DNA from 2 places in the Streptomyces sp. CA-278952 genome. Region 1 is predicted to be linked to the other one. Evidence: predicted binding sites of a transcription regulator. Region 1 holds the regulator's gene; the other holds the start of a gene.
The links. The regulator HspR, encoded in region 1, represses chaperone genes until heat shock. The targets are predictions, from matches to a motif close to TTGAGNNNNNNNNNCTCAA.
Positions count from the first base shown of each region.

Region 2: lon (endopeptidase La) is a predicted target of HspR. The motif match lies at 5,008-5,026, and genes of this name have one in related genera.

Region 1 is NZ_CP112880.1:3,707,262-3,718,510, reverse strand. It holds gene dnaK (molecular chaperone DnaK) at 620-2,473, shown strand; gene grpE (nucleotide exchange factor GrpE) at 2,470-3,123, shown strand; gene dnaJ (molecular chaperone DnaJ) at 3,220-4,413, shown strand; gene N7925_RS16580 (heat shock protein transcriptional repressor HspR) at 4,415-4,867, shown strand; gene N7925_RS16575 (hypothetical protein) at 4,864-5,034, opposite strand; gene N7925_RS16570 (hypothetical protein) at 5,094-5,618, opposite strand; gene N7925_RS16565 (helix-turn-helix transcriptional regulator) at 5,761-6,795, opposite strand; gene N7925_RS16560 ((2Fe-2S)-binding protein) at 7,145-7,465, shown strand; gene N7925_RS16555 (TIGR03618 family F420-dependent PPOX class oxidoreductase) at 7,590-7,991, opposite strand; gene clpB (ATP-dependent chaperone ClpB) at 8,134-10,719, shown strand; gene N7925_RS16545 (YbjN domain-containing protein) at 10,833-11,249, shown strand, end outside.
Region 2 is NZ_CP112880.1:2,388,014-2,399,262, forward strand. It holds gene N7925_RS10270 (protein phosphatase 2C domain-containing protein) at 38-832, shown strand; gene N7925_RS10275 (MarR family winged helix-turn-helix transcriptional regulator) at 861-1,343, opposite strand; gene N7925_RS10280 (polysaccharide deacetylase family protein) at 1,711-2,463, shown strand; gene lon (endopeptidase La) at 2,565-4,985, opposite strand; gene N7925_RS10290 (spermidine synthase) at 5,312-6,040, shown strand; gene N7925_RS10295 (response regulator transcription factor) at 6,274-7,011, shown strand; gene N7925_RS10300 (HAMP domain-containing sensor histidine kinase) at 7,008-8,084, shown strand; gene N7925_RS10305 (multifunctional oxoglutarate decarboxylase/oxoglutarate dehydrogenase thiamine pyrophosphate-binding subunit/dihydrolipoyllysine-residue succinyltransferase subunit) at 8,366-11,249, shown strand, end outside.

The sequences.
Region 1 (11,249 bases):
TGCCGACGTGGGTGCGGGGCCGCGTACGGATGTGGGTGCGGGTGCGCCTCGTACGGTTCCGGGCTCTGCGGCTCCGTGCCGGGCGGCGCCGGATGCGGCTGGGCAGGGAGGGGCTGGGGCGGGAGGGGGAGCGGCTGGTGTCGCGGTTGCCGGCCCTGTCGGCCCTGGTTGCCTTGCTGGTCCTTCCGGTCCTTCCGGTCCTTCCGGTCCTTCCGGTCCTTCTGGCTCTTCTGGCTCTTCTGGTTTCTCTGGTTCTTCCGCCGTACGCGCGGCTTCCTCGCGTTCTGCATCGCGCCCGCCCGGGTTCGAGGTTCGATGGTGGTGACTGACGATCCACGGTGAAACCTGCCGGTCGGTGACGGTTGTGACCGTCTCGCGGCATTTTGTGACAGAACGATCCCACGGTGAGACGGTGGGGTGGGTGGTGCGCGAGGGGCGTGGCGTGCGCCGGTGCGGTCATGGGGTGGATTGGGAGGGCGGGCGGCGGGTGGACGTGCCCTGGGTGTGCTCTACGTGAGCACTTAAGTTGAGCGTAAGAGACTCAGGTCTGTTGACTCCGGCGTCGGCGTCATGCATCCTTGAGTCAGATCCACTCAAGTAGTCAGTTGGAGGAATTGAAATGGCACGTGCGGTCGGCATCGACCTGGGCACGACTAACTCCGTCGTCAGCGTTCTCGAAGGCGGCGAGCCCACCGTCATCACCAACGCCGAAGGCGCCAGGACCACGCCGTCCGTCGTCGCCTTCGCCAAGAACGGCGAGGTGCTCGTCGGCGAGGTCGCGAAGCGCCAGGCGGTCACCAACGTCGACAGGACCATCCGCTCCGTCAAGCGCCACATGGGCACTGACTGGAAGATCGACCTGGACGGCAAGAGCTTCAACCCGCAGCAGATGAGCGCCTTCATCCTGCAGAAGCTGAAGCGCGACGCCGAGTCCTACCTGGGCGAGAAGGTGACCGACGCGGTCATCACCGTCCCGGCGTACTTCAACGACTCCGAGCGTCAGGCGACGAAGGAGGCCGGCGAGATCGCGGGCCTGAACGTCCTGCGCATCGTCAACGAGCCGACCGCCGCCGCGCTGGCGTACGGCCTCGACAAGGACGACCAGACGATCCTCGTCTTCGACCTCGGTGGCGGCACCTTCGACGTGTCCCTCCTGGAGATCGGCGACGGCGTCGTCGAGGTGAAGGCCACCAACGGTGACAACCACCTCGGTGGTGACGACTGGGACCAGCGCGTCGTCGACTACCTGGTGAAGCAGTTCGCCAACGGGCACGGCGTGGACCTGTCCAAGGACAAGATGGCTCTCCAGCGTCTCCGCGAGGCCGCGGAGAAGGCGAAGATCGAGCTCTCGTCCTCGACCGAGACCACGATCAACCTGCCCTACATCACGGCGTCCGCCGAGGGCCCGCTGCACCTGGACGAGAAGCTCACGCGCTCGCAGTTCCAGCAGCTGACCTCGGACCTCCTGGACCGCTGCAAGACCCCGTTCCACAACGTCATCAAGGACGCGGGCATCCAGCTCTCCGAGATCGACCACGTCGTTCTCGTCGGTGGCTCCACCCGTATGCCCGCCGTCGCCGAGCTCGTCAAGGAGCTGACCGGCGGCCAGGACGCCAACAAGGGTGTGAACCCGGACGAGGTCGTCGCCATCGGCGCCTCGCTCCAGGCCGGTGTCCTCAAGGGCGAGGTCAAGGACGTCCTGCTCCTCGACGTCACCCCGCTCTCCCTCGGCATCGAGACCAAGGGAGGGATCATGACCAAGCTCATCGAGCGCAACACCACGATCCCGACCAAGCGTTCCGAGATCTTCACGACGGCCGAGGACAACCAGCCGTCCGTGCAGATCCAGGTCTACCAGGGCGAGCGCGAGATCGCGGCGTACAACAAGAAGCTCGGGATGTTCGAGCTGACCGGTCTGCCGCCGGCCCCGCGCGGTGTGCCGCAGATCGAGGTCGCCTTCGACATCGACGCCAACGGCATCATGCACGTCGCCGCCAAGGACCTCGGCACCGGCAAGGAGCAGAAGATGACCGTCACCGGCGGCTCCTCGCTGCCGAAGGACGAGGTCAACCGGATGCGCGAAGAGGCCGAGAAGTACGCGGAGGAGGACCACGCCCGCCGCGAGGCCGCCGAGTCGCGCAACCAGGGCGAGCAGCTCGTCTACCAGACGGAGAAGTTCCTCAAGGACAACGAGGACAAGGTCCCGGCTGACGTGAAGACGGAGGTGGAGACCGCCGTCGGCGAGCTGAAGGAGAAGCTCAAGGGCGAGGACTCCGCCGAGATCCGCACGGCCACCGAGAAGGTCGCGGCCGTCTCCCAGAAGCTGGGCCAGGCGATGTACGCCAACGCCCAGGCCGAGGGTGCGACCCCGGGCGCCGACGCCCCGGGCGACGGTCAGGCCAAGGCCGACGACGACGTCGTCGACGCCGAGATCGTGGACGACGAGAAGGACACCAAGGGCGGTGCGGCGTGACCGAGGAGACTCCGGGCTTCGAGGAGAAGCCCGACGTCCCCTCCGGCGCCACCCCTGATGACGCCGAGCCGAAGGCTGCCGACTCCTCCGAGGAGGAGGAGACGGCAGCCCCGGCCGGGGACCTCGACCCGACCGTCGGTCTGACCGCACAGCTGGACCAGGTACGCACCGCGCTCGGTGAGCGCACCGCGGACCTCCAGCGGCTCCAGGCCGAGTACCAGAACTACCGCCGCCGCGTCGAGCGGGACCGGGTCACGGTCAAGGAGATCGCTGTCGCGAACCTCCTGTCCGAGCTCCTGCCCGTCCTCGACGACGTCGGCCGCGCGCGGGAACACGGCGAGCTGGTCGGCGGCTTCAAGTCGGTGGCCGAATCGCTGGAGACCACCGTCGCGAAGCTGGGCCTCCAGCAGTTCGGCAAGGAGGGCGAGCCCTTCGACCCGACGATCCACGAGGCCCTGATGCACAGCTACGCGCCGGACGTCACCGAGACGACCTGCGTGGCGATCCTGCAGCCGGGGTATCGCATCGGCGAGCGCACCATCCGCCCCGCGCGGGTGGCCGTCGCCGAGCCGCAGCCGGGCGCCACGCCCGCCGCGGCCAAGGAAGAGAAGACAGACGACGAGGAGAGCGGTGGCACCGAGGAGGTCTGACGGCAACGCGTCTGACCACCACGGTGCCCACCGACCGGCCCGGCGGCCGGCCCACGGGCCGGCCGCTCGGCCGATCGTCCGGAAGGAGGGACGTCGATGAGCACGAAGGACTTCGTCGAGAAGGACTACTACAAGGTCCTCGGCGTCCCCAAGGACGCCACCGACGCCGAGGTCAAGAAGGCGTACCGGAAGCTCGCCCGCGAGTTCCACCCGGACGCCAACAAGGGCGACGCCAAGGCGGAGGAGCGCTTCAAGGAGATCTCCGAGGCGAACGACGTCCTCGGTGACCCCAAGAAGCGCAAGGAGTACGACGAGGCGCGCGCCCTCTTCGGCAACGGCGGCTTCCGGGCCGGCCCCGGTGGTGCCGGCGGCAACTTCAACTTCGACCTGGGCGACCTCTTCGGAGGCGGCGCCCCCGGCGGGGGCGGACAGGGCGGAGCGGGCGGCGGCTTCGGAGGCGGGGGCGGTCTCGGCGACGTCTTCGGCGGGCTGTTCAACCGCGGCGGCACGGGCACCCGTGTCCAGCCGAAGCGCGGCCAGGACATCGAGTCCGAGGTGACGCTCAGCTTCACCGAGGCGGTCGACGGGGCCACGGTCCCGCTGCGGATGTCCAGCCAGGCGCCCTGCAAGGCGTGTTCCGGCACCGGCGACAAGAACGGCACCCCCAGGGTCTGCCCGACCTGCGTCGGCACCGGCCAGGTCTCGCGCGGCAGCGGCGGCGGCTTCTCGCTCACCGACCCCTGTGTGGACTGCAAGGGCCGGGGCCTCATCGCCCAGGACCCCTGCGACGTCTGCAAGGGAAGCGGCCGGGCGAAGTCGGCGCACACCATGCAGGTGAGGATCCCGGCGGGCGTCTCCGACGGCCAGCGGATCCGGCTGCGCGGCAAGGGCGGCGCGGGCGAACGCGGCGGTCCGGCCGGCGATCTGTACGTCGTCGTCCACGTCGACGCCCACCCGGTCTTCGGCCGCAAGGGCGACAACCTCACGGTCACCGTGCCCGTCACCTATCCGGAGGCGACGCTCGGCGGCGAGGTGAAGGTCCCCACCCTCGGCGGCCCCCCGGTCACCCTGAAGCTTCCCGCCGGCACCCCCAACGGGCGTACGATGCGCGCCCGGGGCAAGGGCGCGGTGCGCAAGGACGGCACCCGCGGCGACCTGCTGGTCACCGTGGAGGTCGCGGTCCCCAGGGAGCTGGGCCAGGAGGCCAGGGACGCCCTGGAGGCCTACCGGAAGGCGACCGCGGACGAGGACCCGCGGGCGGAACTGTTCCAGGCTGCGAAGGGAGCTTGAGATGGACGGCCGTCGACGCAATCCGTACCAGCTGACCGATGAGACACCGGTGTACGTGATCTCGATCGCGGCCCAGCTCTCGGGCCTGCACCCGCAGACACTGCGCCAGTACGACCGTCTCGGCTTGGTCTCCCCGGACCGTACGGCCGGGCGCGGCCGGCGCTACTCGGCCCGCGACATCGAGCTGCTGCGCACCGTGCAGCAGCTGTCGCAGGACGAGGGCATCAACCTCGCGGGCATCAAGCGGATCATCGAGCTGGAGAACCAGGTCGCGGCCCTCCAGCAGCGCGTCGCCGAGCTCTCGGCGGCGGTGGACGGCGCGGCGGTCGCCCTCCAGCAGCGCGAGGCCCAGGTGCACGCCTCGTACCGCCGGGACCTCGTGCCGTACCAGGACGTGCAGCAGACCAGCGCGCTGGTGGTCTGGCGGCCGAAGCCGAAGCGGCCGACGGACTAGAAGCGGCCGACGGACTGGAAGCGGCCGACGGACTGGAAGCGGCCGACGGACTGGAAGCGGCCGACGGACTGGAAGCGGCCGACGGACTGGAAGCGGCCGACGGACTGGAAGCGGCCGACGGGCCGAGGACAGTCCTTGGCGTCCGGCGGGTCCCTTCGTACGACCATGGGGCCGGGAGGGCGTTCATCCGCTCTCCCGGCCCCTTGGCGTGTGCGGGGCGCGGGGCCTACGGCAGGAACTCGCTGACCGTTTCGACCGCCATCATCCACATCGGCTGGCCCCCGGTCCCGAACGCGGCGGCCAGCGCGTAGCCGATCGCCGCGTCGCGCGGCTGGACGGCGGCCCCGGGCCGCCACTCGGCGAGCACCCGCCGGTCGCCGCCCGAGGAGAAGTCCCCGAGGCGCTTGCCGTTCCGGGTCAGCCGGCTGCTCGGGATCGAGTCGGGCACGAGCCGGTAGGACGTACCCGCGCAGCGGACGTCGACCCGGTAGGAGCGGCGGCGGAGTCTCCCCTTGCCGGGCTTGATCGTCGCTTCCTGGCCGTCCACGGTGAGCGTGAGGCGGCGGGGGTCGCGGGTGCCGATGGCGATGTGGTCGTCGACCTCCGTGCCGGGAGCGCGGGTGAGGACGACGCGGGGAATCCTCTCGCCGCTCACGACGAGCATCTCGCTCTGCTTGCCCGCGAGTTCGACCAGGATCTCCCCGTGGTGGTCGTCCTCGACGGCGGCGGGTATGGGGGTGGTGTCGTGCATCCGGTCTTCGAGGTCCTTCTGTGGCGTGGCGGGAACGCGCCAGGTCGGTCAGGCCTGACGTAGGGAATTCTCGCAGGCGGCAGGGGAGTTCGGGATTCCACCGGCCGTCGGCCATGTCGCCGGTCGTCCGCCACGGAGTGCTTCATGCTCCGGGCTGGGAGTTGAGCGCGTGATCGGGGCCTGATTCCAGGATTCCGGACCGTGCGATCAAATAGCCGAGCTGGGCGCGGCTGTTGCTGCCGAGCGCGACGCTGAGTTTGGCGATGTGCGACCGGCAGGTGCGTACGTTCATGCCGAGGCGGCGGGCGATGGCCTCGTCGACGTGGCCCTCGACGAGCAGTTTGGCGATCGAATGTCTCACCCCGGAGATGCCGTCCGTCGTGGAGTCGTACGGAATCTGTTCCTGGAGGGGTACCGCGCGGTGCCAGAACTGCTCGAAGACCTTGGCGAGGTACTCCACGATGCCGGGGTGTCGCAGCTCAAGGGCTACGGTGCGGTCGTCGGTGGCCGGTATGAAGGCGACGGTGCGGTCGAAAATCATGAGCCGCTCTATCAGCTCTTCGAGTGTTCGGATCTCCACCTTGCTCTCGGCCATTCGGGCCGCGTAATTGAGGGTTCCGTGGCTGTGGCGGACGGTGTGCTGATAAAGGGTGCGCATGCCGACGCCACGTTCCGTGAGCATCTTGCCGCGTTCCATGGCGATGGTGAGCGCGTTCTCGCTGCGCCCGCCGCCCGGCTGAATGGTGAGGACTTCCGAACGGCACTCGGCGAGGGCGAGTTCGATCGAGGCGTTGATGCGGCCGATGCCTTCGAGGACCGTGATGGCGTGTGTGGTCGGCGGAGCCTGGGCACTGATCGCCATGAAGGGCTCGAACGCCTCGGTGAGCTCCACCGAGAGCCGCCTTCGCTCCTGGATCTCCCGCTCGATCGGGTGGAGCCGCTGTGTGAGCGCCGCGGACGGCGGCACCGGCCGCAGCCAGGTGGGGTCGTCGGGATCGGGATGGAGCAGGGCGAATTCCAGCAGACAAGGGGCGTCCTCCGCCTCGACGCGAGCTATTTTGCCCACGCTCAGCGCACTGGCGTAGAGCCGTGCTCCCTCGTCACACAAGGCACTAACCGAGTGGGGATGTACCGCTTTGGTGCTGTCTGTGGTCAATTCTCCACCCCCCAGGAACATGAATCAGCAGGAACATGATGCATCGCTTCTGTGGCGTTGACGTGCCTGGATGGGCCATCGTCTTGTTCTGCGGGGGAGAGGAAACCTTGGAAGTGAGGACGAAGCCCATCATGAGTAACAAAACGCTTCGCTCGGTGCTTGCTGTTGCCTTCTCCTTTGGGCTGACGACCGGGGCGCTGAGTGTTCTTGACCTCGTTGAGGGCGGCGTGACCCACGGTACGGGCGGCGCACAGGTGCAGGCCGCTCCGCCTCCGGACCTGGCCTGGGACTCGATGCCCGCACGGACGACGGGGGCGGAAGCAGCCCCCGGGTCGCTGCTGGAGAACGCCCCTGCAGCACGGGGCCGGGTATGAGCACCCCGCCGGACGACCGCACCTTCCGGCGCGAGATGGCGACCGCCTATCGCTCAGGGTGGCATTTCATCGATCTGCTCACGGCACTCCCCCGCCGTGGCGACTCGTTGATGGTCACCCTGTTCGGAGAGCCGGTCGTCGTGGTGATGGAAGAGGACGAGGACGTCCGCGCCTATCGCTGTCTCCGTCGGCCGCGCGGTGCGCCGCAGCCGGTCCGCTGTGCCGTCAGGTACGGCATGATCTTCGTCAATCTCGATCAGCGGGACCACGAGCTGTTCGACGCAGAACCCCTTTCCGCCACCCCCCGCAGTGCCTGAGCGATTCCCCCGTCGTCACCTATCGCTCCGGCGCTTCCCCCACACAGCGGCGCCACCGTGACCTGAACACGGTGGCGCCGTTGTGCTGTCCCCGTACGGGGGCGGCGCCCGGGGGAGCCGGGGGTCAGGCCTTGCCGAGCGCCCGGTCGAGGGTGATCTCGATGACGACCCGGGTCGGGTTGATCCGCGGGGCGCGGCCGTAGCGCGCCTCGTGACGGGCTTCCGCGTCCGCGACGGCCTCCGGCTCCGTCCGGATGACCGCGAGGCCCTCCAGGGTCGCCCAGCGGGCCCTGTCGATCTGGCAGACGGCCACGCGTGCCCCGCCGTGGCCGGCGGCCCGGATGTTGGCGACCTTGCGGCTGCCCCCGTCGGTGATCACGCGCGCCACCCCGGCCTCCGGGTCGTACGTCACGCACACCGGCACCACGTGCGGCGTGCCGTCCGGGCGGGGGGTCGTCAGGGTGGAGAGGTGGCTCTCGCGCCAGAACGCGACGTATGCGGGAGTGGGGTGGTGTACGTCTGCCATGGGGGCAGCGTACGAGGCCGGTCCCCGCGTGCCCGCAGCGCGTGCGCACAACGCCTTGAGTGGAATAGACTCAACTTTGTGTACGTTAATTGAGTCAACGAAGCACGTACGACCCACCAGCTGCGAGGAGGAGTAACCACACGTGGACGCCGAGCTGACCAACAAGAGCCGGGACGCCATCAACGCGGCCACCAGCAGGGCCGTGAAGGACGGGCACGCCGATCTGACCCCGGGGCACCTGCTCCTCGCGCTGCTGGAGGGTGAGGACAACGAGAACGTCATTGACCTGCTCGCCGCCGTCGAGGCCGACCAGGCCGCGGTGCGGGGCGGGACCGAGCGGCTGCTCGGGGGCCTGCCCAGCGTCACCGGCTCCACCGTCGCCCCGCCGGCGCCCAACCGCGAGCTGCTGGCCGTCATCCAGGACGCCGCCCAGCGGGCGCGGGAGCTGGGCGACGACTACATCTCCACCGAGCACCTGCTGATCGGCATCGCGGCCAAGGGCGGCCGTGCCGGTGAGATCCTCGACGGGCAGGGCGCCAGTGCGAAGAAGCTGCTGGCCGCTTTCGAAACGAGCAGGGGAGGGCGCCGGGTGACCACACCCGACCCGGAGGGCCAGTACAAGGCCCTGGAGAAGTTCGGCACCGACTTCACGGCCGCCGCGCGCGAGGGCAAGCTGGACCCGGTCATCGGCCGCGACCAGGAGATCCGCCGCGTCGTGCAGGTGCTGTCCCGCCGGACGAAGAACAATCCCGTGCTCATCGGTGAGCCCGGCGTCGGCAAGACCGCCGTCGTCGAAGGTCTCGCCCAGCGCATCGTCAAGGGCGACGTTCCCGAGAGCCTGAAGAACAAGCGGCTCGTCTCGCTGGACCTCGGCGCGATGGTCGCCGGCGCGAAGTACCGCGGCGAGTTCGAGGAGCGCCTGAAGACCGTCCTCTCCGAGATCAAGGAGAGCGACGGCCGGATCATCACGTTCATCGACGAGCTGCACACGGTCGTCGGCGCGGGCGCCGGCGGCGACTCCGCCATGGACGCGGGCAACATGCTCAAGCCGATGCTGGCCCGCGGCGAGCTGCGCATGGTCGGCGCGACGACGCTCGACGAGTACCGCGAGCGCATCGAGAAGGACCCCGCCCTGGAGCGGCGCTTCCAGCAGGTGCTGGTCGCCGAGCCCTCCGTCGAGGACACCATCGCGATCCTGCGCGGGCTCAAGGGCCGTTACGAGGCCCACCACAAGGTGCAGATCGCGGACTCGGCGCTGGTGGCCGCCGCCACCCTCTCCGACCGTTACATCACCTCCCGCTTCCTCCCCGACAAGGCCATCGACCTCGTCGACGAGGCGGCCTCCCGGCTCCGTATGGAGATCGACTCCTCGCCGCTGGAGATCGACGAACTCCAGCGCTCCGTCGACCGGTTGCGCATGGAGGAGCTGGCACTCAAGAACGAGTCCGACCCCGCCTCCAAGCAGCGCCTGGAGAAGCTGCGCCGCGACCTCGCCGACAAGGAGGAGGAGCTGCGCGGCCTCAACGCCCGCTGGGAGAAGGAGAAGCAGGGCCTCAACCGGGTCGGTGAGCTGAAGGAGCGCCTCGACGAGCTGCGGGGCCAGGCCGAACGCGCCCAGCGTGACGGCGACTTCGACGCCGCCTCCAAGCTGCTGTACGGGGAGATCCCGGGCCTGGAGCGGGAGTTGGAGGAGGCCGCCGAGGCGGAGCAGGAGGCCTCCAAGGACACCATGGTCAAGGAGGAGGTCGGCCCGGACGACATCGCGGACGTCGTCGGCGCCTGGACCGGCATCCCGGCCGGGCGGCTGCTGGAGGGCGAGACCCAGAAGCTGCTGCGGATGGAGTCCGAGCTGGGCAAGCGGCTGATCGGGCAGAGCGAGGCCGTGCAGGCCGTCTCCGACGCCGTACGCCGCACGAGGGCCGGGATCGCGGATCCCGACCGGCCCACCGGGTCGTTCCTCTTCCTCGGCCCCACCGGCGTCGGTAAGACCGAGCTGGCCAAGGCGCTCGCGGACTTCCTGTTCGACGACGAGCGGGCCATGATCCGCATCGACATGAGCGAGTACGGCGAGAAGCACAGCGTCGCCCGCCTCGTCGGCGCCCCGCCCGGCTACGTCGGCTACGAGGAGGGCGGCCAGCTCACCGAGGCCGTCCGCCGCCGCCCGTACAGCGTCGTGCTGCTGGACGAGGTCGAGAAGGCCCACCCCGAGGTCTTCGACGTCCTGCTCCAGGTCCTCGACGACGGCCGGCTCACCGACGGCCAGGGCCGTACGGTCGACTTCCGCAACACCATCCTCGTCCTCACCTCCAACCTCGGCTCCCAGTTCCTGATGGACCCCCTGGTCAAGCCCGAGGTCAAGAAGGAGCAGGTGCTGGAGGTGGTGCGGGCCTCCTTCAAGCCGGAGTTCATCAACCGGCTCGACGACCTGGTGGTCTTCTCCGCCCTGTCCGGCGACGAGCTCACGCACATCGCCGGGCTCCAGATCGACCGGCTGGCGAAGCGCCTCGCCGACCGCAGGCTCACCCTGGAGGTCTCGCCGGAGGCGCTGGCCTGGCTCGCCGAGGAGGGCAACGATCCGGCGTACGGGGCACGGCCGCTGCGCCGGCTCATCCAGAGCGCGATCGGCGACCGGCTCGCCAAGGAGATCCTGTCCGGCGAGGTCCGCGACGGTGACACCGTACGGGTGGAGCGGACCGAGGACGGGCTGATCGTCGGCCCCGCCGCGTAGCGGCCTCCCCACGCGCTGTCTGTCAGCTTGTGGCGGATCGGGGCCGCCCGGGCTTGCCATGCCCCGCCCGCCATGGGAGAGGATGGCCGTACTCGTCACGAAGGGAAATAACGGTGAGCATCGATCCGTCCTCGATTCCTAATTTCGGGGGCCAGCCCGAACCGCAGGCGGCAGGACCGGAGGGCCCCGTCGTCCCTGACCAGGACCTCGTCAAGCAGCTCCTCGACCAGATGGAGCTGAAGTACGTCGTCGATGACGAGGGCGACCTCGCGGCGCCGTGGGAAGAGTTCCGGACGTACTTCATGTTCCGGGGCGAGGACGAGCAGCAGGTCTTCTCGGTCCGCACGTTCTACGACCGCCCCCACGACGTCGACCAGCGTCCCGTCCTGCTGGACGCCATCGACGACTGGAACCGCCGCACCCTGTGGCCCAAGGTCTACACCCACGCCCACGAGGGCGAGGAGGGCGAGGCGGGTTCCGTCCGGCTGATCGGTGAGGCGCAGATGCTCATCGGCACCGGCGTCAGCCTG
Region 2 (11,249 bases), 1.3 Mb from region 1:
ATGGGGAGAAGGTGAAGGGCTCGTGCAGACTGGCGGTATGCGCATCGAACTCGCCACCGCGCCCGGAAGCCCCGAACGCCCCAACGAGGACTGGGTCTCCGGAGCCCTTCCCGCGTCCGGCCAGGGCGGTGTGCTGGTCCTGCTCGACGGCGTCACCCCGCCGCCGGGGGACGACGGCTGTGTGCACTCGGTCCCGTGGTTCACCGCACGGCTCGGCGGCGCGCTGGTGGAACTGTCCGGTTCCCGCCCCGACCTGACCCTGACAGAGGTCCTGGCCGAGGCCATCTCCCGTACAGCCGACACGCATCGAGTCACCTGTGACCTTTCTCACGTACGTACGCCTCAGGCGACCGTGATTCTGGCACGTTGGGACGAACACGCGGTCGAGCACCTGGTGCTCTCCGACTCGGCCCTGCTGCTGGAGTCCCCCGACGGCACGGTCCGGGCGGTCCTCGACGACCGGCTGGACCGGCTGCCGCCGGGCTCGCTCGCCTCGAACGAGATCGCCGATGCCACGGTGCGCAACAAGGAGGGCGGCTTCTTCACCGCCGCCGCCGATCCGTCGGTGGCGGCGCGCGCGGTGACGGGCAGGACCCCGGCGGCCGGCGTCCGGGCCCTCGCCGCGCTCACGGACGGCGCGACCCGGTGGACGGAGGTGTTCGGCGAGGGCGACTGGACGGACGCGCTGGGGCTGCTGCGGAAGGCCGGGCCGCAGGGCCTGATCGACCGGGTGCGGGAGCTGGAGGACGCCGACGCGGCGGCCGGGCGCGTACGGCTGCGGCACGGCAAGACGCACGACGACGCCACCGCGCTCCTGGTGGAGCTGGGCTGAGCGCGACGGCGGCGGGCGGCGGGCGGGCTCAGCTCTCGGCGCGGGCGTTCAGCTGGTGCAGGAGCCGGGCCAGCTCGGCGACCTCGGCCCGGTCCCAGTCGGCCAGTTTGCGCACGTAGCGCCCCCGGCGGGCGTCCCGGACGCTGCGGAAGCGGGCCAGGCCGTCGTCGGTGAGGTGGACGAGCCAGGCCCGCCCGTCGGCCGGGTCGGGTTCGCGGGTCACCAGCCCGAGGTTCTCCAGGGAGTGCAACTGGCGGCTCATGGTGGCCTTGCCGACGCCGAAGTAGGCGGCCAGCTCGGTGGCCCGCTGACGGCCCGCCGCCTCCAGACGGACGAGCAGGCCGTAGGCGGCGGGCTCCAGTTCGGGGTGGACCTCCCGGGCCATGTCGCCCGAGGTGGCGCGCGCCCGGCGCAGGAACACGGCCAACTCGCGCTCCAGTGCCAGAAATTCGTGGTCCACACCACTTCCGTCCGTCGCGCCCGGCTCCGGCCCGCTGTCGTTCCCGCGCACGTCAGTACCCCTCGTACGGTTTCCTGCCGATGAAAGTCTCTTCCGCGACCGGTCAACGCCGCAGTTCGGCCAGTATTTCGCAGGAGTAGACCAACGGCGGCGGCCTGGCCCTCTTCCGCACCCCGGGTCCCGGCCTCGGCCAGGCGACGGGCGGAAGGGGTGCACCGGCAACAACGCGGGCTTCGGCAGCCCCGAACCGCTGCGGGTGGCCCGGTACAACACGACCGTCGGTCGGTGAGCCGCCGGCCGAGTAGGGGCCACTCCCCCTCTATACACTCCATGTATACACGTTAGGTATAGTCCTCTTCGTGCCGCACACCTGTGCGGGACTTCCCGCACAGAGGAGTGATGCGTCGTGCCCAGAGAGATGCCGTTGTCCAAGATCGGGTTGACCGCCGCGCTGGTGACGGCGCTCACACTGACGTTGGGCGGCTGCTCCATGGACACCACGGCGCCGGGCTCGGCACGCGGCGAGGCGGCCTCCGACGCCAAGGGCTCGTTCGGGCCGGTGGACTGCCGCAAGGCCAAGTGCATCGCCCTGACCTTCGACGCGGGTCCGGGCAAGGACACGCCGAGGCTGCTGGACATCCTCGAGGAGAAGAAGGTGCACGCCACCTTCTTCCTGCTGGGCAAGCACCACGTCATCAAGCACCCCGACGTGGTGCAGCGCATCGAGGACGAGGGCCACGAGGTCGCCAACCACACCTGGACGCACAAGGTGCTGACCGACCAGAAGCCGGACGAGATACGCGCCGAGCTGGAGAAGACGCAGCTGGCCATCGAGAAGATCACCGGCAAGAAGCCCCGGCTGATGCGCCCGCCGCAGGGCCGCACCGACGACACGGTCTCGGACATCAGCAAGAACCTGGGGCTCTCCCAGGTGCTGTGGAGCGCCACCGCCAAGGACTACTCCACGAACGACTCCGCGCTGATCAAGAAGCGGATCCTGGACCAGGCGAGCAAGGACGGCATCATCCTGCTGCACGACATCTACAAGGGCACCGTCCCCGCCGTGCCCGGGATCATCGACGCGCTCCAGAAGGACGGCTACACCTTCGTGACCGTCCCCGAGCTGATGGCCCCGGCCGTGCCGGAGCCGGGCACGATCTACCGCCCCTGACCGGCCCGCGCGGCACGCGGAACGGCCCGCCCCCGTTGACTCGGGAGCGGGCCGTCCGTACCGGTCGCGTGCCTGCCACCGCGCCCGTCACAGCGTGACGGTCAGGCCGCGGCCGGGATCCTGTCCTCCACCCGGGCCGACGCCGGGGCGAGGGCGATCTCCAGCACCTGGCGGACGTCGGTGACCGGGTGGACGTCCAGCTTCTCCAGCACCTCGGCCGGGACGTCGTCCAGGTCGGCCTCGTTGCGCTGGGGGATCACCACGGTGGTGATCCCCGCCCGGTGGGCGGCCAGCAGCTTCTGCTTGAGGCCGCCGATCGGCAGCACCCGCCCGGTCAGCGACACCTCACCGGTCATCGCCACATCCGTACGGACGAGGCGTCCGGAGAGCAGCGAGGCCAGGGCGGTCGTCAGGGTGATGCCGGCGCTCGGGCCGTCCTTGGGGATGCCGCCCGCCGGGAAGTGGATGTGCACGCCCCGGTCCTTGAGGTCCGCGACCGGCAGCTCCAGCTCCGCTCCGTGCGACCGCAGGAAGCTCAGCGCGATCTGCGCCGACTCCTTCATGACGTCCCCAAGCTGACCGGTCAGGGTCAGTCCGGAGGCCCCGGTCTCCGGGTCGGCGAGCGACGCCTCGACGAAGAGGACGTCGCCGCCCGCCCCGGTCACGGCGAGCCCGGTGGCCACGCCGGGCACGGCGGTGCGGCGCCCGGCCGGGTCCTGGGCGGACTCGGGCACGTGGTGCGGCCGGCCGATGAGGCCGCGCAGATCCGCGTCGGTCACCGCGAACGGCAGCTCGCGGTCGCCCAGTTCGTGCTGGGCCGCGACCTTGCGGAGCAGCCGGGCCACGGCCCGCTCCAGATTTCGTACGCCCGCCTCGCGGGTGTACTCGCCGGCCAGCTTGCGCAGCGCCGACTCCTCCAGGGCGACCTCGTCCTTCTCCAGGCCGGCCCGCTCCAGCTGGCGCGGGAGCAGGTGGTCCCGGGCGATGACGACCTTCTCGTCCTCGGTGTAGCCGTCGAGGCGGACCAGCTCCATGCGGTCGAGCAGGGCCTCGGGGATGGCGTCGAGCACGTTGGCGGTGGCGAGGAAGACCACGTCGCTGAGGTCCAGCTCGACCTCCAGGTAGTGGTCGCGGAAGGTGTGGTTCTGGGCCGGGTCGAGGACTTCGAGGAGGGCGGCGGCCGGGTCGCCCCGGAAGTCGGAGCCGACCTTGTCGATCTCGTCGAGCAGGACGACCGGGTTCATCGAACCGGCCTCCTTGATGGCCCGCACGATACGGCCGGGGAGCGCGCCCACGTACGTACGCCGGTGGCCTCGGATCTCCGCCTCGTCCCGGACACCGCCGAGCGCGACGCGGACGAACTTGCGGCCCATGGCGTGCGCGACGGACTCGCCGAGGGAGGTCTTGCCGACGCCGGGCGGGCCGACGAGGGCCAGGACCGCGCCGCCGCGGCGGCCGCCCACCACGCCCAGCCCCCGGTCGGCACGGCGCTTGCGCACCGCGAGGTACTCGGTGATGCGTTCCTTCACGTCGGCGAGGCCGGCGTGCTCGGCGTCCAGGATCGCCCGGGCGCCGCGGATGTCGTAGGCGTCCTCGGTCCGCTCGGTCCAGGGCAGTTCGAGGACGGTGTCCAGCCAGGTGCGGATCCAGGAGCCTTCGGGCGACTGGTCGCTGGACCGCTCCAGCTTCTCGACCTCCTTGAGCGCGGCCTCGCGGACGTGCTCGGGGAGGTCGGCGGCCTCGACCCGGGCCCGGTAGTCGTCGGACTCGTCCTCCGGGTCGCCGTTGAGCTCGGAGAGCTCCTTGCGCACGGCGTCCAGCTGGCGGCGCAGCAGGAATTCGCGCTGCTGCTTGTCGACGCCGTCCTGCACGTCCTTGGCGATGGATTCGGCCACGTCCTGCTCGGCGAGGTGCTCGCTCAGCCACTGGATGGCGAGCTTCAGCCGGGCGATCGGGTCCACGGTCTCCAGGAGCTGGACCTTCTGGGCGGTGGTGAGGAACGGCGAGTATCCGGAGTTGTCGGCGAGCGCGGAGAGGTCGTCGATCTGCTGGACCCGATCCACGACCTGCCAGGCGCCGCGCTTCTTCAGCCAGCTGGTGGCGAGCGCCTTGTACTCCTTGACCAGCTCGGCGGCGGATCCGGGCAGGGGGTCGGGGGCGGCGGTTTCGAGCACGGCCCCCTCGACCCAGAGCGCCCGGCCGGGCCCACTGGTCCCGGCGCCGATGCGGACCCGGTCGCGGGCCCGGATGAGTGCGCCCGGGTCGCCGTCCGACAGGCGCCCGACCTGCTCGACGGTACCGAGGACACCGGTCCCCGTGTACGTCCCGTCGATCCGCGGGACCAGCAGCACCTGGGGCTTGCCCCCACCGGGACGGGCGGCGGCCTGCGCGGCCTCGACGGCGGCGCGCACCTCGGTGTCGGACAGGTCGAGCGGTACCACCATGCCGGGCAGGACGACCTCGTCGTCGAGCGGCAGCACGGGCAGGTCGATCGGTGTGAACGCCTCGGACTCGTTAGTCATGATCTCCCCTTCGGCAGGCAAGTTGAGCTATGTGGACTCAATGCTCCTGAGCCGCCGAATGTTCCCCACCGTTTGTTCGCTCTGAGCGATCACACCGATCAGCCGCTCCCGAGTCGGCTCCGGACCGTCCTTCACGCCCTACCGGCAGGCGGTCCCGGGGCGGTCCTCCGTATACGGGAGCGCCACCGGGCGGACCGTTGTTCCCCATCCCCCGGGAGCACCCCCCGGGAGCATCCCCGCAAGGGGGAACTCGCTGGCCCTCGGGCGGGGGGCGGGACAGGATGACGGACACCGACCGCTACGACCGGAGACCGGAGAGACACACGATGCCCGCGATGCCCCCGATGCGTGCGATGCCCGCCCCCGACCCGATGCCGACGCGTTCCGCCGGCACCCCCGTCGTCCTCGACCGCCGCGAGGGGCCCTTCGGCGAAGTCGTGCTGCGGGAGCGCGGGGAGCACTTCGAGATCATCGCCAACGGCTGCTTCCTGATGGACACCTCCGACGGGCGCTCCGAGCGGCTGCTGATCGACGCCGCGCTGGCCGCCCTGCCCGCCGCGCGGACCGGCCCCTCGGTGCTGATCGGCGGCCTGGGCGTCGGGTTCTCGCTGGTGCGGGCCGTCGAGGAGGAGCGCTGGGGCCGGATCGTGGTCGTGGAGCGGGAGCAGGCGATCGTGGACTGGCACCTGGCCGGGCCGCTGGACCGGATCTCCGGACCGGCGCTGGCCGACCCCCGGACCGGAATCCTCCCCACGGATCTCGTCGCCCACCTCCGTACCACCACGGAGCGTTACGACGCCCTGTGCCTGGACATCGACAACGGGCCGGACTGGACCGTCACGGAGGGCAACGGAAGCCTCTACTCCCCCGCCGGACTGGCGCACTGCCACGACCGGCTGACCCCGGGCGGAGTGCTCGCCGTCTGGTCCGCGCGGCCGTCACCGGCCTTCGAACAGGCCTTGCGGAATGCCGGGTTCAGCGGGGTTCGGACGGAAGAGGTGGCTGTTGCCCGAGGTGTGCCCGACGTGGTCCATCTCGCACTGCGGGCGATCTGAACCCCCCTCCCGGTATACGCGGACCGGCCGTGGCACGGGTCAACCGGCACAAGGCCGACGATCCGACCGCCCGGCCGGCGTGGACGCGCACGTCCGGGGCAACACCCTGCGTAGCCGAGAGCCCTCCGCTGCCTCTACGCTGCTGACCGGCACACGGGATCACCCACCGAAATCCACAAGCGAAAACCGTGCCTCCGGGAATGGCTCCCGCGAGAACGGGCAGGGGCGGGGCGATGGAACAGACACACACCACCCACAACGGCGTCGCGGCCACCCCGGGGGCTCAGCGCCGGGTGCTGGTGGTCGAGGACGACCCCACGATCGTCGACGCCATCTCCGCCCGGCTGCGGGCGGAGGGCTTCCTGGTGCAGACCGCGCTGGACGGCCCCGCGGCCGTGGACGCGGCCGAGGCCTGGCAGCCCGACCTGATGGTGCTCGACATCATGCTTCCCGGCTTCGACGGCCTGGAGGTCTGCCGCCGCGTACAGGCGCAGCGCCCGGTACCGGTGATGATGCTCACCGCGCGCGACGACGAGACCGACATGCTGGTCGGGCTCGGGGTCGGCGCCGACGACTACATGACCAAGCCGTTCTCCATGCGGGAGCTGGCCGCCCGGGTGCACGTGCTGCTGCGCCGGGTGGAGCGGGCCGCGCTGGCCGCCGTCACCCCGCGGAGCGGAATCCTGCGTCTGGGTGAGCTGGAGATCGACCACGCGCAGCGCCGGGTCCGGGTGCGCGCCGAGGACGTCCACCTCACGCCGACCGAGTTCGACCTGCTGGTCTGTCTCGCCAACACCCCGCGCGCGGTGCTCTCCCGGGAGCAGTTGCTGGCCGAGGTGTGGGACTGGGCGGACGCCTCGGGCACCCGCACGGTCGACAGTCACATCAAGGCGCTGCGCCGGAAGATCGGCGCGGAGCGGATCCGTACCGTGCACGGCGTGGGCTACGCCCTGGAGACTCCCGCCCCATGACGGGGCCAGGGTCCGGACTGCGTCCCTTCTCGATCAAGGCCAAGCTCGGCACGCTCGTCGTGGTGTCGGTGTTCATCACCACGGGGCTGCTGATCGTCGCGTTGCGGACCCGTACGGAATTCCGCTTCATCACGGTGTTCTCGGTGATCGCCACGCTGCTGATCACCCAGTTCGTGGCGCACGGTCTGACCGCGCCGCTGGATGAGATGAGAGCGGTGGCCCGGTCCATCTCGCACGGCGACTACACCCGCCGGGTGAGCGGCGCCGGGCGGCGGGACGAGCTGGGGGACCTGGCGCAGACGATCAACCGCATGGCGGACGATCTGGAGGCGGAGGACCGGCATCGAAAAGAGCTGGTCGCCAATGTCAGCCATGAGCTGCGCACCCCCATCGCGGCGCTGAGAGCCGTGCTGGAGAACGTGGTGGACGGGGTGTCCGCCGCCGATCCGGAGACGATGCGCACGGCGCTGCAGCAGACGGAGCGGCTCGGCCGGCTGGTCGAGACGCTGCTGGACCTGTCGCGGCTGGACAACGGGGTGGTGACGCTCAAGGCCCGCCGTTTCGAGGTCTGGCCCTATCTGTCGGGCGTACTGAAAGAGGCCAATCTCGCCGCCTCCCACCGACGCCTGTCGTCGGGTTCGGGCAATCACTCCCGTACGGACGTCCACCTGCATCTGGACGTCTCGCCGCCGGAGCTCACCGCGCACGCGGACGCGGAGCGGCTGCACCAGGTGGTCGCCAACCTCATCGACAACGCGGTCAAGCACAGCCCGCCGCACGGCCGGGTGACGGTGCTCGCGCGGCGCGGGGACCGTCCCGAGTCGCTGGAGCTGGAGGTCGTCGACGAGGGGCCCGGCATCCCGGAGGCGGAGCGCCACCGGGTGTTCGAGCGCTTCAACCGGGGCCAGGCGCCCTCCCCGCACGGCCCGGGAAGCGACGGCGGTACGGGGCTGGGGCTGGCCATCGCCCGCTGGGCGGTCGAACTGCACGGCGGTCGGATCGGGGTGGCCGAATCCGCGAAGGGCTGCCGCATCCAGGTCACGCTCCCGGGAAGCCCCGAGCCGCGCGGTTGACGGCGCGGTTGACATAGGGTCGAACCGGAAGGGCATGTTCACCCGTGTCCTGCCAGCAGGGGCCTCAAAGGGATGCGGCCGGATGGCCGTATCCTCGGTCCTGCGTACCCGAAGTGCAGTGGAACCTCGCTTGTTTCCCGCCATTTCCTGCGCCGAAACCCGCCTTCCGATGTGATGTGCACGACGAAGCACCGGCCCGGCCTGCAAGGAACGGTTCGGGGGGCGTAGCCTTGATTTCCGCTGTCCATCACCTTGTGAAGCGGAAGAGGGCGGTTGCCGCCGTGTCGTCTCAGTCCCCCAGTAACTCGAGCATCTCGACCGATCAAGCCGGCCCGGGTACGAACCCGGCCGCCGCGTTCGGCGCCAATGAATGGCTCGTCGACGAGATCTACCAGCAGTACCTCCAGGATCCCAGTTCGGTCGATCGCGCCTGGTGGGACTTCTTCGCCGACTACAAGCCGGGAGCCTCCGGCACGGCGGACAAGCCCGCTCCCGGTGCCGCACCGGTGACCGAGGCGCCCGCCGCCCCGGCCGCGCCCGCCCCGGCGGCCGCTCCGGCTCCGGCGAAGGCCGCGCCCGCAGCCGCTCCGGCGGCTCCCGCGCAGCCGGCCCCGGCCAAGGCCGCCCCGGCGCCTGCTCCGGCGAAGCCCGCGGCGGCGAAGCCCGCCGCCGCCCCCGCCAAGGCCAAGGCGGACGAGTCCACCGAGGCCCCGGCCGGCCCGGAGTACGTGACGCTGCGCGGCCCCTCGGCCGCCGTCGCGAAGAACATGAACGCCTCGCTGGAGCTGCCGACGGCCACATCCGTCCGCGCGGTCCCGGTGAAGCTGCTCTTCGACAACCGCATCGTCATCAACAACCACCTCAAGCGCGCCCGCGGCGGGAAGATCTCCTTCACGCACCTCATCGGGTACGCGATGGTGCAGGCCCTCAAGGCCATGCCGTCGATGAACTACTCCTTCGCCACGAAGGACGGCAAGCCGACCCTGGTCAAGCCGGAGCACATCAACCTGGGTCTGGCCATCGACCTGGTGAAGCCGAACGGCGACCGCCAGCTGGTCGTCGCGGCCATCAAGAAGGCCGAGACGCTCAACTTCTTCGAGTTCTGGCAGGCGTACGAGGACATCGTCCGGCGCGCCCGCATCGGCAAGCTCGGCATGGACGACTTCGCCGGCGTCACCGCCTCGCTGACCAACCCCGGCGGCATCGGCACCGTCCACTCGGTGCCCCGCCTGATGCCCGGTCAGGGCCTCATCATGGGCGTCGGCGCGATGGACTACCCGGCGGAGTTCCAGGGCACCTCGCAGGACACCCTGAACAAGCTCGGCATCTCGAAGGTCATGACGCTCACGTCGACCTACGACCACCGGGTCATCCAGGGCGCCGCCTCCGGCGAGTTCCTGCGGGTCCTGTCCCAGCTGCTGCTCGGCGAGAACGAGTTCTACGACGAGATCTTCAAGGCGCTGCGCATCCCCTACGAGCCGGTCCGCTGGCTCAAGGACATCGACGCCTCGCACGACGACGACGTCACCAAGGCCGCGCGGGTCTTCGAGCTGATCCACTCCTACCGGGTCCGCGGCCACGTCATGGCCGACACCGACCCGCTGGAGTACCACCAGCGCAAGCACCCCGACCTGGACATCACCGAGCACGGCCTCACCCTGTGGGACCTGGAGCGGGACTTCGCGGTCGGCGGGTTCGCCGGCAAGACGATGATGAAGCTCCGCGACATCCTCGGTGTGCTGCGTGAGTCGTACTGCCGCACCACCGGCATCGAGTTCATGCACATCCAGGACCCGAAGCAGCGCAAGTGGCTCCAGGACCGGGTCGAGCGTCCGCGCCCGAAGCCCGAGCGCGAGGAGCAGCTGCGCATCCTGCGCCGGCTGAACGCCGCGGAGGCGTTCGAGACGTTCCTGCAGACGAAGTACGTCGGCCAGAAGCGGTTCTCGCTGGAGGGCGGCGAGTCCGTCATCCCGCTGCTGGACGCCGTTCTCGACTCCGCCGCCGAGGCCCGCCTCGACGAGGTCGTCGTCGGCATGGCCCACCGCGGCCGGCTGAACGTGCTGGCGAACATCGTCGGCAAGTCGTACGCGCAGATCTTCCGCGAGTTCGAGGGCAACCTCGACCCGCGCTCGATGCACGGTTCCGGCGACGTCAAGTACCACCTGGGCGCCGAGGGCACCTTCACCGGTCTGGACGGCGAGCAGATCAAGGTCTCGCTGGCCGCCAACCCCTCGCACCTGGAGGCGGTCGACCCGGTTCTGGAGGGCATCGCCCGCGCCAAGCAGGACATCATCAACAAGGGCGGCACGGACTTCACGGTCCTGCCGGTCGCGCTCCACGGCGACGCGGCCTTCGCGGGCCAGGGCGTCGTCGCCGAGACGCTCAACATGTCGCAGCTGCGCGGCTACCGCACCGGCGGCACCGTGCACGTGGTGATCAACAACCAGGTCGGTTTCACCGCCGCCCCGGAGTCCTCGCGCTCCTCGATGTACGCCACCGACGTGGCCCGCATGATCGAGGCGCCGATCATCCACGTCAACGGCGACGACCCGGAGGCCGTGGTCCGCGTCGCGCGGCTCGCCTTCGAGTTCCGGCAGGCGTTCAACAAGGACGTCGTGATCGACCTCATCTGCTACCGCCGCCGCGGTCACAACGAGGGCGACAACCCGGAGTTCACCAACCCGCAGATGTACACCCTGATCGACAAGAAGCGCTCGGTGCGCAAGCTGTACACCGAGTCCCTCATCGGTCGTGGCGACATCACGCTGGAAGAGGCGGAGCAGGCGCTCCAGGACTTCCAGGGTCAGCTGGAGAAGGTGTTCGCGGAGGTCCGCGAGGCCACCTCGCAGCCGGCCGCCCCGCACGTCCCGGAGCCGCAGGCCGCGTTCCCGGTGACCGTGGAGACGGCCGTCTCCGCCGAGGTCGTCAAGCGGATCGCCGAGTCGCAGGTCAACATCCCCGACTCGATCACCGTCCACCCCCGCCTGATGCCGCAGATGCAGCGCCGCGCGGCCTCGGTGGACAACGCCACGATCGACTGGGGCATGGGCGAGACGCTGGCCATCGGTTCGCTGCTGATGGAGGGCACCCCGGTCCGGCTCGCCGGCCAGGACACCCGCCGCGGCACGTTCGGCCAGCGCCACGCGGTCCTGGTCGACCAGGTCA